3 regions of the Chloroflexus sp. MS-CIW-1 genome follow, and region 1 is predicted to be linked to each of the others. Evidence: riboswitches for the same ligand, from Rfam matches in the RefSeq annotation. Region 1 holds a riboswitch; each other region holds the start of a gene.
What was found. Region 1 has a riboswitch for thiamine pyrophosphate ahead of tenA (thiaminase II). Riboswitches for the same ligand answer to the same signal wherever they lie in the genome.

Region 2: another riboswitch for thiamine pyrophosphate. It lies ahead of thiM (hydroxyethylthiazole kinase); the one in region 1 lies ahead of tenA (thiaminase II).
Region 3: another riboswitch for thiamine pyrophosphate. It lies ahead of QTO31_RS11620 (MTH1187 family thiamine-binding protein); the one in region 1 lies ahead of tenA (thiaminase II).

Annotation. Positions count from the first base shown of each region.
Region 1 is NZ_JAUBWR010000003.1:94,399-98,705, reverse strand. Features, by position in the region: gene QTO31_RS17545 (PHP domain-containing protein) at 1-348, shown strand, start outside; gene QTO31_RS17540 (NUDIX hydrolase) at 362-991, shown strand; gene QTO31_RS17535 (hypothetical protein) at 1,565-1,735, opposite strand; TPP riboswitch at 2,087-2,186, shown strand; gene tenA (thiaminase II) at 2,274-2,927, shown strand; gene QTO31_RS17525 (DUF1156 domain-containing protein) at 3,330-4,307, opposite strand, start outside.
Region 2 is NZ_JAUBWR010000001.1:1,586,531-1,590,837, forward strand. Features, by position in the region: gene QTO31_RS06295 (hypothetical protein) at 1-189, shown strand, start outside; gene thiD (bifunctional hydroxymethylpyrimidine kinase/phosphomethylpyrimidine kinase) at 277-1,080, opposite strand; gene thiE (thiamine phosphate synthase) at 1,077-1,727, opposite strand; gene thiM (hydroxyethylthiazole kinase) at 1,826-2,635, opposite strand; TPP riboswitch at 2,734-2,857, opposite strand; gene infC (translation initiation factor IF-3) at 3,483-4,223, shown strand; gene QTO31_RS06320 (50S ribosomal protein L35) at 4,279-4,307, shown strand, end outside.
Region 3 is NZ_JAUBWR010000001.1:2,908,823-2,913,129, reverse strand. Features, by position in the region: gene QTO31_RS11640 (DUF4388 domain-containing protein) at 1-542, shown strand, start outside; gene QTO31_RS11635 (GTP-binding protein) at 574-1,104, shown strand; gene QTO31_RS11630 (HU family DNA-binding protein) at 1,294-1,569, shown strand; tRNA gene QTO31_RS11625 (tRNA-Ile) at 1,935-2,009, shown strand; TPP riboswitch at 2,372-2,486, shown strand; gene QTO31_RS11620 (MTH1187 family thiamine-binding protein) at 2,558-2,851, shown strand; gene QTO31_RS11615 (ABC transporter permease) at 2,844-3,662, shown strand; gene QTO31_RS11610 (ABC transporter substrate-binding protein) at 3,662-4,307, shown strand, end outside.

The DNA of each region.
Region 1 (4,307 bases):
CGCTTTATTCTGACCCACTTCGCTGCTGCATATCGTCCGCTGAGTATCGGCGAGATTATCGGTGTGGCGCATGATTTGGGTGGCCTGGCCGTGCTGGCCCATCCAGGACGAGAAAAAGGAATCTATGCAGTTCCGGCGAGTGATGAGGATATAGCGGCGATGGCTGCCATTGGTCTGGACGGCATTGAGGTCTACTATCCAACCCATGATGCGGCCACCCGTGAACGATTGCTGGCCGCTGCAAAGCGTCATCATCTGCTCATTTCTGGCGGCAGCGATTCCCATCATCCGCATCAAGACCTGGCAACCTGGTCGGCAGCAGATTTGACCATCGTCTCGCGCCTGTGAGGTGATACCACGTATGAGTCAACACAACGCTCATCTGAACTGGCGGGCTGCGTATGCTCGTATCCCAGCATGGCATCGTAGTGAAATTGAGCATCTGGTTGCAGCTTACGGTTCACCTCGCTATCGTCATATTCACCTCGATGACGGTCGCTTCGATCCGCTGACGAAAACTGATCGGGTTGGTGAAGTGGGGATGGTCATCCGACGTCCCGACGGAACACTGATCACAGCACGCAAGACGTATTACCCGCCTGGCGTTTTTCGTCTGCTGACCGGCGGGATCGGTCATAGCGAGCGTATCATAGAAGCACTAAACCGCGAAGTGCTCGAAGAGACTAGTCTCACGGTGAGGATCAATCGATTTTTGAGCATGATCACCTACCAGCTCGATACCCCAGCACCTCGTTTCTTCGTCAGCTATGTCTTCTTGCTCGATGAATTAGCCGGTACCCTTCAAGCTGCCGATCCAGCCGAACAGGTTGCCGAATTTCGGTCAGTCTTGCCAACTGAATTACCGCTGCTAGCAGCTCAACTGCGTCAATTAGCTGATCAATCCGATGCAGCCATCAATGGCAAATGGTCAAGTTGGGGCCGGTTTCGGGCAGTTATGCACGAAGAATGTGCTGCGGCGCTGATCGTATAGCATTCGTATAGCATGCGATGGCAATATCGCTGTTGCGTGCTGGGTTGTCATTTCGCCGCCAACGGAACATTTCCCCTCATGTGGCCGGCTGGTGTGTGCCTCGGTAGGGCTGTTCGGCGTTCTCAGTTTCGGGTTCTTCACGATGACCGAACGGTTCAACAACGTTGCGACACCGACGAACATCACCCATCCGCTGCTGCTAGCCCGCGTCCTGTAGTGGCAGCGGGAGAATCTGCGTCCGTCTCAGGAGAACGCCATGCGGGCGGGTTGAAAACCTACCCCTACCATCCGCTGACGAGCGTGATCGGCGAGATAACGGGGTGTCTTCAATCATTTACTGCGTCCAGGTGCATTTTGCCAGTGCTGAGAAGAGCGCCTATCCGCATCCCCTCGTGTCAAGGCGCGACGGATGCCTCCTAACGATGGATAGAACCCGATAGTCGACCAGGAGAGACACGACGGCGCTGTGCCCATACGACACCCCCGGCGCCAGTGTACGACGGAATGCCTCCCAGCGGTTGCCAGACAGCACCTACAGTACTGCTGGCATTCGTCTTAACCAATCAACCAGCGCTATTGCTTTAGTAGACCCAATTCCACGACGAACGGTCGGCGTTCTTTTTCACCACCAAGGCTATCGTTGTGCAGCCAATCAGACGTTTGTCGCAATAGTTCGTGATAAGCGGTTAGCAATGGGGCCAACACTAGTTGGTTCAGGCGGTTGTGACCGATAGGGCTTTTCAAAGGTTTTCACCCTACCAAGTAGAGGTGTGGCGAGAAGGGAGAGGAAAGAGAAATGAGAGTAGCAGAGGTGTTCCTCACTTCTCTCCAGTACGCGCAGCAGTGCTCGGCTTCCCATTCCGACAGTGGTCTCACCACGCCACGCTTCGCTCGTCGATTGTATCGTCAGCGTATGGGAGGGGCGGGTTCTCGACCCGCCTGCCGCACTGCCGTCTCCGGGAACACCGGACGGTCACCCCACGGAAGGGGCAGATGCTCAACCTGCCTGCCGTCCCCAGCATTCCTGCCCGACATAGGCCAGCGATGTGACAGAAAAGAGGCTTGACATTCCTCTCAGTACTCGCTATACGCGAAAGCGTTCCGTAGGGGCGCTTCGCAATTCACGCGAGGCTGAGAGGGACCCTTGCACCTGATCCGGGTAATACCGGCGTAGGAAATCGGAACGGATATGAACATGATCCCCCGATATCGCTGATTTCCCCTCTCTGTCTATGCTTCCTGCGGGCAAGCATTCCGTTCGTCATGCGCAGGGAGAACTACAATGCGTTTCACCGAAACACTTTGGGAGTCGATTACCGACATCTACCAGGCAATCATTCAACACCCCTTCAATGAAGAGTTAGCCCAGGGCACACTGCCACGCGAGAAATTTGCCTTCTACATGCAGCAAGATGCGCTCTACCTGGCCGATTTTGCGCGAGCGCTGGCAACCATGGCCGGACGGGCGCCCGACGAAGCCGCGATCATTCAGTTTGTCCGCTTCGCCGAAGGGGTAGCAGTCGTCGAACGCGCCCTGCATCACACCTACTTCCGGGAATTTGGCATTGAATCACCGACCCGACAACCGTCGCCAGCCTGCTTTGCGTATACCAATTTCTTGCTAGCCACTGCCGCCTGTCGTAGTTATGAAGAAGGAATGGCGGCGCTTCTGCCCTGTTTCTGGATCTACCGAGAAGTCGGTCACAATATCTACCATCGTGCAGCGCCGAACAATCCATATCAGAAATGGATCGACACCTACGCCGGTCAAGAATTTGATGAGGTGGTCAAACAGGCGATTGCGCTGACCGACAGCGTCGCCGAACACACTTCAGCTATCTTGCAACAGCGGATGCGTGAGGCTTTTATCTATTCCTCCCGGCTAGAGTGGATGTTCTGGGACAGTGCGTATCGGCTGGAACGGTGGCTGCCGTAGGGGCTTAAGGAGATTACGGGCGGCCCTCACCCCCAGCCCCGCTCCCGCGCTGCGGGTGGCCCTCACCCCCAACCCCTCTCCCGCGCTGCGGGAGAGGGGTGTTCCTCACCCCCGGCCCCTCTCCCGCGCTGCGGGAGAGGGGTGATCTAGTTCGTGAACTCGGTATCGTTAAAGACGCAGGATCGCTACTGCTACGCTCAACTCCCCCTTTCTCTACCCGTATGGGAGCGGAAGGAAGCTAGGGGGTAGGCGAGAGGGCACCTCCCCCCTTCCTCTCCGGCAGCGTGGGAGAGGAAGGGGGGCTGGGGGGAAGGTGAGGGAGCACCCTCCCCCCTTCCTCTCCCGCAGCGTGGGAGAGGAAGGGGGGCTGGGGGGAAGGTGAGGGGGTGCCGACACCGCACGTCACAGATCCATCGCTTGCTGCATCGAGGGCGATTGGCGCTGTTCGTACATCAACCGCGCAATCTCGCTCCAGCTCTGCACCAGCGCGTTGTAGGCAAAGGCTTCATCCGGGCGTTTTTTGCGCTCGCAGATGGTGTAGAGCCGGTAGGCCAGTTCGCGCGCCACGTCGGCTCGACTGCCCAGCTTCGCTGCCAACGCCGCCGCCGCCAGTTCACCCCCGTCGTTCAGCACCCGGATCAGATGATGGACGGCTTCCCAATGCGTGACCCGGCTATCACCGGCCGGGTCCCAATGGGACGGGAGGTCCTTCGGTGCGAGCAGGCGCACCTTGCCCCGTTTCGCTTCAACCATCCCGGCAGCGACCAGCCCCTCGACGCTGGTGTTCTTGGCTTTCGAGAGCGTCTCGGCCACGCCGTACTCGCCTTCGGCAAAGCCATACTGCTCGAACCAGGCCAGCGCCCACCGGGTGTCGGCGTCGAAGTCGCTCTCCTGCTCGGCCAGTACCTCGTCGAGCACCTGGTTGATCAGGGTCAGCGCTTCGCGCACCCGCACCGGCGTGCCCTGGGCATCAACCACGCGGGCAGAGCGGGTATAGATGGCCATCCCCGGCCCGATGGCGGCCTGCGCCAGGTCGACCGGCGCGATGTTGGCGTGTTGCAGTGCGGCCAGCGCCGCTGGCAGTTCGGCCTTGAGTGCGGCAAGAAACTCGCGGCGGGTGGCGATGGGCGCATCCGCCGGACGGGGCCGACAGACCAGCACGATGCTGGAGGTGAGGGCGTTGGTGTTCATAGCAATCTGTCGTGTTCTCATCTCAGTATGCATCGGCCAGGTACCGGTGATGGCAAAGCCAGCCTGGATGACCGCTTCCAGGAAGGTTTCCCAGCCGGTGGAGGAGGGAGCGGAGCGGAGGGAGGAGGGTGGGTCGGGATCACCCAGTTCACCTGTCGCGCTCTCGTCTCGCTGCGCTTCCCGCACTTC
Region 2 (4,307 bases), on a different contig from region 1:
TTTATTGAGGGATGGTTCGAGATGCTTAAGAAGTCAGATCCGACGACCATCGCTCGTGGTTGGGATACGACTCAGATGCAAAAGGTGATGCAGAGCTGGCAAGAGGCAATGCAGCGAGTGATCGAGGCCCAGGCCGAACTCGGTAAGGTGTTGATGGGTGTGGTCAACAGCACGGTTGAAAAGAAGTAAGGGCGCGCTTCTTAACGCACCCTGTGTATTCTCCTCTTGCGTTCCAGGTGTCTGCCCTCTGGTCAGTATACCTGGAACGCAATCCTTTTACGCCTCACTAACGCCGTACCAGGCCGCAAAGTGGTGTACCGGGCCGTGTCCGTTCCCCAAACCAGGAGCATGGCGCAGCGCAGTGGTAATATAATCCTTTGCCTGTTGAACCGCTTCAGGTACTGTCAGCCCCTTTGCCAGGCCGGCAGCAATCGCTGAAGCGAACGTACAGCCAGTGCCGTGCGTATGCCTGGTTTCGATCCGTGGCGCGGTGAAGTACTGATACTGTGCGCCGTCGAAGAGGACATCAACACTGTCACCTTGCAGATGTCCACCTTTCACCAGTACCCAACGCGGCCCCATCGCATGAATCATCTGTGCTGCCTGTTCCATCTCCGTCACTGTCGTGATCGCAAGTCCGGTCAGGGCACGCGCCTCTGGAATATTCGGCGTTACTATCGTTGCCAGCGGAAACAAGAGCGAGATCAACGCCTGTTGAGCCTCTGGCCGTAACAAGGGATCACCACTCTTCGCCATCATGACCGGATCAACAACTAGATGCGGCCAGTGGTAAGTACGGGCCTTTTCAGCGACAACGGCAATAATGTCGGCGTTAGCCAACATCCCAGTTTTTACAGCGTCAACGCCGATGTCGGTTACCACCGAGTCAATCTGCTGACCAACAAACGCCGCTGGCAGTTCAATCACTCCTTGGACACCGACCGTATTTTGGGCAGTGACGGCTGTCAACGCGCTCATTCCGTACACACCCAGAGCGGCAAACGCCTTCAGATCGGCCTGGATCCCGGCGCCACCGCCAGAATCAGAACCGGCAATTGTTAAACAGCGTGGTAACGTCATAGTATCTGCTCCTGAACTGCTGATACAATCGAAATCAGTTGGCGGGTAGCAGCAGTAACATCTGCTGCCGCCACCACTGCCGAAACCACCGCAATACCATTGACACCCGTGCGTATGACTTCAGCAGCATTTGTCTGGTTGATGCCACCAATGGCGACAATCGGGATCGATATCTGCCGCCGAATGGTTGTCAGGCCATCGATGCCTATCGGTGGGGCAGCATCGGGCTTAGTCGGCGTCGCAAAGACTGGTCCCACACCGAGGTAATCGGCGCCATCTTGTACTGCCTGTACCGCTTCGCTCAGGCTGTGCGCCGAAACACCTAACAACCGGTCGCCGATCAATTTGCGGGCAAGCGCCACCGGCATATCGTCCTGACCAATATGTACACCATCAGCATCAACTGCGAGCGCCACATCTACCCGATCATTGACAATGAAGGGTACGCCGGTACGATAGGTCAGTTCACGCAGTTCTTGTGCCTCGGTGACCATCTGCCGGGTGGAAACATGTTTCGCCCGATATTGCACGACAGTCGCGCCACCGCGGATCGCTGCCTCGATCACCTCTCGATGTGAACGACCACGGGCTAGGCCAGCATCGGTTATCACGTAGAGCCGCCAGTCAACTGTTCTTGCCGTGCTCATCACGGTTTCCTTTCCAGGGGTGGGTCTGAAACACTCCTCTTTCAGACCAGAGGCGTATTGTTCAGACACGCTCTCAATCAGGCTAGGACGCTACGCTCTCACTCTGTTCCCAATGTCACTCGTGCGCCTGTCCGAATCTGGTCGGCTGAAAGGTGGTATATTGCATCGTAGAACGCCACTTTGAAACTGGCTGGCCCACGTGCGGCTGGAGCCGCGATTTCGGCTGCCAACCCAAAACAGGCAAGTGCGGCTGCTGCGGCCAACGGATAATCACGTTCGACCGCGGCAAATGCGGCAATCACCGTTGTTGCTGAACAGCCGGTGCCGGTGAGCGTTTTAAGCCATTCGTGACCATTATCGACCATAAACACTCGTGTCCCATCGGTGACGATGTCGCGCCGACCGGTTACCGCCACCACGGTTTGGTACTGGCGGACCAATGCCTGGGCGGCAGCAAGTGGGTTATCAACCTCAACAACGGTCTCAACACCCTTTACCACGCCACCCATCCCGGCTAATGCGCCAATCTCACCCGAATTGCCACGCACAATTGAAATCTGTAGCTCTTCGAGTAAGCGGCGATTACTCGTTGTGCGCAACGTAGTGGCGCCGGCGCCGACCGGATCGAGCACAATGGGAATGCCCAGCTCGTTGGCGCGCCGCCCTGCAATCAACATCGCTTCGATCCAATCAGGCGACAACGTACCCACGTTGAGCACGAGCGCTCCAGCAGCCGTTACCATCTCGGCAACTTCTGCCCGATCATGCGCCATCACTGGCAACCCGCCGATGTGCAGGGTCACATTCGCGGTGTCGTTCATCACCACAAAATTCGTGATGTGGTGAATGAGGGGACGCTGCTGGCGTACCTGCTCACGTAATACGGCAATCCGTTCATTGAGTGTCATGCGTACCTCCTTGCGCCAGCAGACGGACGGCAACGATTGAAGGGGTAAAAAAACCGCCCTGCCACCGCAGGACGGATACACTAATCGCAGATCGTACATCTGCACCGTTTGCTCCTCCCTCCGCTGGCATAACCCAGATCAGGTTCAGAGGGTCGGTGTCGGTAGCGTAACGCTGGAGACACCCTCTCAGCCCGGTTCACCCAGGCTCCCCTGGCATAGATTTAATGATACCACGACCACGTATTCCCTGCAAGCCATTCGCATTTCTCTAGCGCTCCGGTTGCAGTAGGGAGAGGGGAATGGAGTATTTACGAACTATTCGCCGCGTATGAAGCGCTGCGCAGCTTCCCGTACCAACAAGCATCTACGGCCAGACCCTGTTTCATCGCCGATCTAGTTCGTCATTGTAGCGGGTTAGACCCTAAAATACGCTTCTGAAGAACGGCTACCTAACGCAGGCTGGATGCCCACGCTCCTAGCGAGTTTCCCACTGCCCCTCTCGCAGGAAGATACGGCAGCCAACGCCTTCCCGTCATAGCTCCACTTCACGCAGGCCAGATGCCTGCACTTTCGAGGCGGCTGGTAATTCGAAGCTGTGCATGCTGAAACTCCTGTTTTCCTGCCCGCAACGTTTGACGAACCTCGTACAGACTGGTATAATGCCGCATTGACGTAGCATCGCTCTGGGGCGATGTTATCTTGTTGTCAAAAAGTTGGAAAGTCAGGTTGTGGTGACAGTAAGCAACCATAACTATCCTGCTTGTCGCGTCTGTCACCCTTTGCAAGACGAAGGAGTCGCGCCATTAGAGACCGGTTTCGCATCAATAATCGTATTCGTGCTCGTGAAGTGCGTCTCATTGACGAGAATGGCACGCAGGTAGGGATTGTTCCGCTTCGCGAGGCACTGGCGATGGCTGAAGAACGCGGGTACGATCTCGTTGAAGTCGCGCCAAATGCAGTCCCACCTGTATGTCGTTTGCTTGATTATGGCAAATTTCGCTACGAGCAGAGCAAGAAAGAGCGTGAAGCGCGTCGTAATCAAAAACAGTCGGAACTCAAACAAATTCGGCTCATGCCAAAGACTGACGATCACGATGTTGCAGTAAAAGCGAATCAGGCGCGGCGCTTCTTATTGGCCGGCGACAAAGTGAAATTCAACTTGCGCTTTCGTGGTCGTGAAATGGCTCATCCCGAAATTGGGCGGCAGATGCTCGATCAGATTGCTGAGCAGTTGAGTGATATTGCCGTCATCGAACAGAAACCGCTCATGGAGGGCCGTGTCTTGTCAATGTTGCTGGCGCCAACGGCAAAAGTGTTGAAAGCAGCTCAACAGGCGCAAAAGGCAGCCGCTCAGCGCGCTGCACAGAGCGGGACAACCAGCACGAAACCTGATGCGGCTGCGGCGGCACCGGTAGCCGAAGAAGAAGTCGTTGCGGAAGAAGAACTCGTCGAGGATAGTAGCGCAGAAGTCGAGGAGATCGAGGATACTGAAGCAGATGAAGATTTCTTCGACGAAGATTACGACGACGAGGAAGACGATTTCGACGAAGAAGAGGAAGCAGAACGGGGACGCCGAAGACGACGATAACTGATGCAATACCGGTCGGTGTTACGCCATCCGGTGGCACTAGAGGAGCTGTTCAATGCCTAAGATGAAAATGAAGACGCACAA
Region 3 (4,307 bases), on a different contig from region 1:
TTCTGATCGATACTGGTCTGGTGAGTGCTGATCGGTTGCAACAAGCCCTGATGAGCCATACCGAGCAGTCGGTGTACGGGTTATTTGCCTGGCCCGAAGGAGATTTTCTCTTCGAGCATAATCAGCGTCCGGCGCCTGATGCGCCACTGGCGCCGACGCCCATTTCGATTGATCACCTGATTATGGAGGGGGTACGACGGATCGATGAATGGGAACGCATTCGCGATCGCATTCCATCGACCGACCTGGTGCCTCGTTTTCTGGCGCCTCCAGGGGAAAAGCTCAAGGGTATGCGCCTTGCCCCTGATGAGTGGAAGGTCTTTGCCCGGATTAATGGTCGTGATACCCTGGCTGAAATTGCTCAAAAGACTGGGTTGAGCGATTTTGATGTGTGCCGTGCGGTCTACGGTTTTCTGACCGCCGGAATGCTGGAGTTGGTCAAGCGACAGCGTGTGCTGGCTGCCGGTATGCCACCGGTCGAACAGCCGCGTCTAAAGAAGAGCCTTGTTAACCGGATCATCAATCGGATCCGCAGCATGTAGCTGGGGCCGGAGCATCGGAGCGGAGGGCTGTGTGCAGACGGTAAAGATGGTGATCAGCGGCGCCGTGAACGCCGGCAAAACCGAGTTTATTAAGACGATCTCGGAAATTGAGGTTGTCTCTACGGAGCGCCGGGCGACCGACGATACTCGACTGATCAAGAAGGAAACAACTGTCGCGATGGATTTTGGGCGCATCGCGATCTCTGATGATCTCGTGCTCCATCTCTTTGGAACACCGGGACAAAAACGCTTCGACTTTATGTGGGAGATCCTGGCCGAAGGTATGCTTGGTCTGGTGATCCTGGTCGATAGTACGCGCCCCGAAACGTTCCGAGAGACGAACCGAATCATCGATTTTTTCGTCTCGTACCGCGATACACCGTATGTGATTGCGGCCAATAAGCAGGATCGCCCTAATGCGTGGTCGCCAGAAGAGTTGCGTCTGGCGTTGCGTCAACCACCGCACATTAAAGTGTTACCCTGTACCGCAACTGATCGGGAGAGCGTCAAAAATGTGCTGCTTGAATTACTTTACGTAATCCAAGAGCGCAGCGAAGATTAAATGCGCTTCATTTTTGGCATGGCTTTGTGATGAGTAGAAATCGTTTTTGCTCATTACAAAGCCATAAAAGTCGGTTGATAAGTTTCAAAAGCCATTTGGCGCATCAGCAAGGGATAAAGGTCTTGACAGATACGGTATACTGCTTTCTGAAAAGGTTGTTGTGAATGGATGTTAAGGAGGACTGCACCAATGCAGAAGACGGATTTTATCAAGGCGGTAGCTGAGCGGGCGAAGGTTTCACAGAAAGAGACGAAGCAGATCATTGACGCTGCACTCGATGTGATTACTGAGGCGCTGGCCCGTGGTGAGAAGGTGACACTTACCGGTTTCGGGACGTTTGAAGTACGCACCCGCCAGGAACGCGATGGGGTTAATCCGCAAACTGGTGAGAAGATACGCATTCCCGCCACGAAGACCCCTGGCTTCAGTGCCAGTAGCACGTTGAAAGAAGCGGTAAAGGGCTAGGCTGGGCCTGTCAGACCAATATGAGGAACAACGAAAGGGATGCGGTAACGCCGTATCCCTTTCGTGTACGTAAGCATCTTCATTTCAGTTTGTGTTCGTAGTCGCAACTACGCTGAGGAAATAGTCACGTCCACGACGGATGAACCCTATCAGTCGTGGCGAGGCACTGCCTTGCCCCAACCTCGCGACCATTGTCGGAGTGGGTAGCGGTGCAACGGATGTATCCCCGTGGACGGGCGCAGCGGCGCCTGCGCCCCAACCGATCTCCTGACGAACACGACCAAAATCTGACAATGCCTAAAGCCCCGACTGTGCCACGTGGCGCATTGACGGCAAGCTGTATCTGCGGCTATAATAAGGCTGACGGGCCGCTAGCTCAACGGCAGAGCAATCGGCTCATAACCGACAGGTTCTCGGTTCGAATCCGAGGCGGCCCACCAGAGGCGACTGCTATAATGCTGTCGCCGATTTTTATTCGAGTGAGAGAGTGCTCTCTTCACCTTTATGCGGTTGCTGAAAAATGGGGTACGAGCAGCAAGAGTGGCTGCCAACCGTCCGCCATAACTCTCTCTTTCCCTCCTTACGTGTGGGAGTGAACGAGGTATGCAGGGAAGGTGAGGAGCTTGCCGATGTTATCAACTTTGACCAGAGCAGCACCTGCTCGTCAGCGCTGGAAGCAGCATCTTTCTGAGCGCACAGCAATCCGGCCAGGCCGGTCGGGTGCAAACGTTGAACAGCCCTCAGCCTGCGCAAGCTGCTTGACAGCCATTCAAATTCCTTCTATTATTTTTTCCAAAATCATCTGCACAACCGGGGGAGCCGGAAGAGTCCGGCTGAGAGTGCGGCCCGATAGATGCCGCTGACCCTTTGAACCTGATCTGGGTTATGCCAGCGGAGGGAGGTTTCACGGGTTTTAATACCGTCATTCCCTACCGTCGGAATGGCGGTATTTTGTTTTTCGGAGTTCGTCAATCGAAGGGAGTGAACGATGGCCTCAATCACTGTCAGCTTTGAAGTATTGCCCGGTGGTTTGCCCGATAAGGCAACAACCTATGCCGCAGTTGATGCTGCTATCGCTGTCGTGGCTGCAAGCGGTCTGCCGTACCGGGTCGGGCCGATGGAAACGACGATTGAAGGTGATTACGATGCCATTATGGCTGTCATCAAGCAAGCTCAAGAAGCCGTCCTGGCGGCTGGCGCCAGTCGTGTGTTTACCCTGATTAAGGTGGACTACGATCCGAACGGTTCTTCAATTGCCGAAAAGCTAGCGAAGTATGAGTGACGAGGTTGCTGCCCCAATTTCTGTACCACCGACGCCGACGACGGCTCGTGCGCTATGGCGCCGTCGTCTGGATGAGTACGGCCCGTCAATCCTACTCGTTATCCTCTTGCTGTTCCTCTGGGAAGGCATCGTCTGGTATCTTACCATCCCTGACTGGCTTCTGCCGCCACCGTCACGGATCGCAACGACACTGATTGCCAGTCTCCCGATCCTGCTCGGTCATACGCTGGCCACACTCACCGTCACCATTCCTGGCTTTAGCTTAGCATTGATCGGCGGTTTTAGTTTGGGGATAGCGTTGGATGCATCGCCCCTGTTGCGGCGAGCAATCTACCCTTTGCTGGTTACTTCACAGACAGTGCCGATTGTGGCGATTGCGCCACTCTTGGTCGTTGGTTTTGGCTTTGGTCTCTTGCCAAAAGTGATCGTCGTCGCCCTGGTGACCTTCTTTCCCATTGTGGTGAACACAATTGATGGCCTGCAGAACGCCGATCGTGATCAGCGCCGTTTGCTGGAAGCGATGGGGGCAAACTACTGGCAATTGCTGCGCCTGTTACGGTTGCGGGCCGCATTGCCTGCTATGTTCACCGGGATTAAGGTGGCAATTACCTACAGTGTTATTGGTGCGGTTTTGGCTGAGTGGATCGGCGCCAGCACTGGACTTGGCGTCTATATCGCCCGCTCGTTGCGAGCTTTCCGTACCGATCAGGTCTTTGTTGCTGCCCTGGTTACGTCGCTTTTGACCATCGTTCTTTTTACCCTGGTAAGTTTGCTCGAACGCAAGATCGTCTTCTGGAAAGGAGAACACTGATGCGCAAATGGCTGATACTTGTACTGATATTCGTCTTGACGGCCTGTGGCAATGCCACTACTTCTGTACCGGCAACCCCTGAGCGGCCCCTAACTACGGTGCGGATTGGATTAGACTGGACGCCAAATACGAACCATACCGGTCTCTACGTGGCGCAGATGCAAGGCTACTATGCAGATCAAGGGTTGCAGGTTGAGATTCTCGGTGCGCAAGAGGGTGGTACGGTCGAGCAACTCGTTGCCACCGGACGACTCGATTTTGGTATCTCGTATCAGGAAGGCGTCACTCAGGCTCGGGTGGAAGGCGTCCCGATTGTCTCTATTGCAGCTATCATTCAACACAATACCAGCGGTTTTGCCAGTCGGGTCGAAGAGGGTATCACCAGCCCACGCGATTTTATTGGCAAAAAATATGGGGCATTTGGTTCACCAATCGAGGAAGCGGTTATTCGTGGGTTGCTCGAGTGTGCGGGTGTTGGCGATCAGTTCGACCAGGTACGGTTTGTTGACATCGGGAGTTCCGATTTTTTTGTCGCTACCGAACGTGATGAGGTTGATTTTGTCTGGATTTTTAAGGGATGGACTGGTATAGAGGCTGAGGTGCGCGGTATCCCTTTGAATATTGTGATGATGAATGATGTGCAGT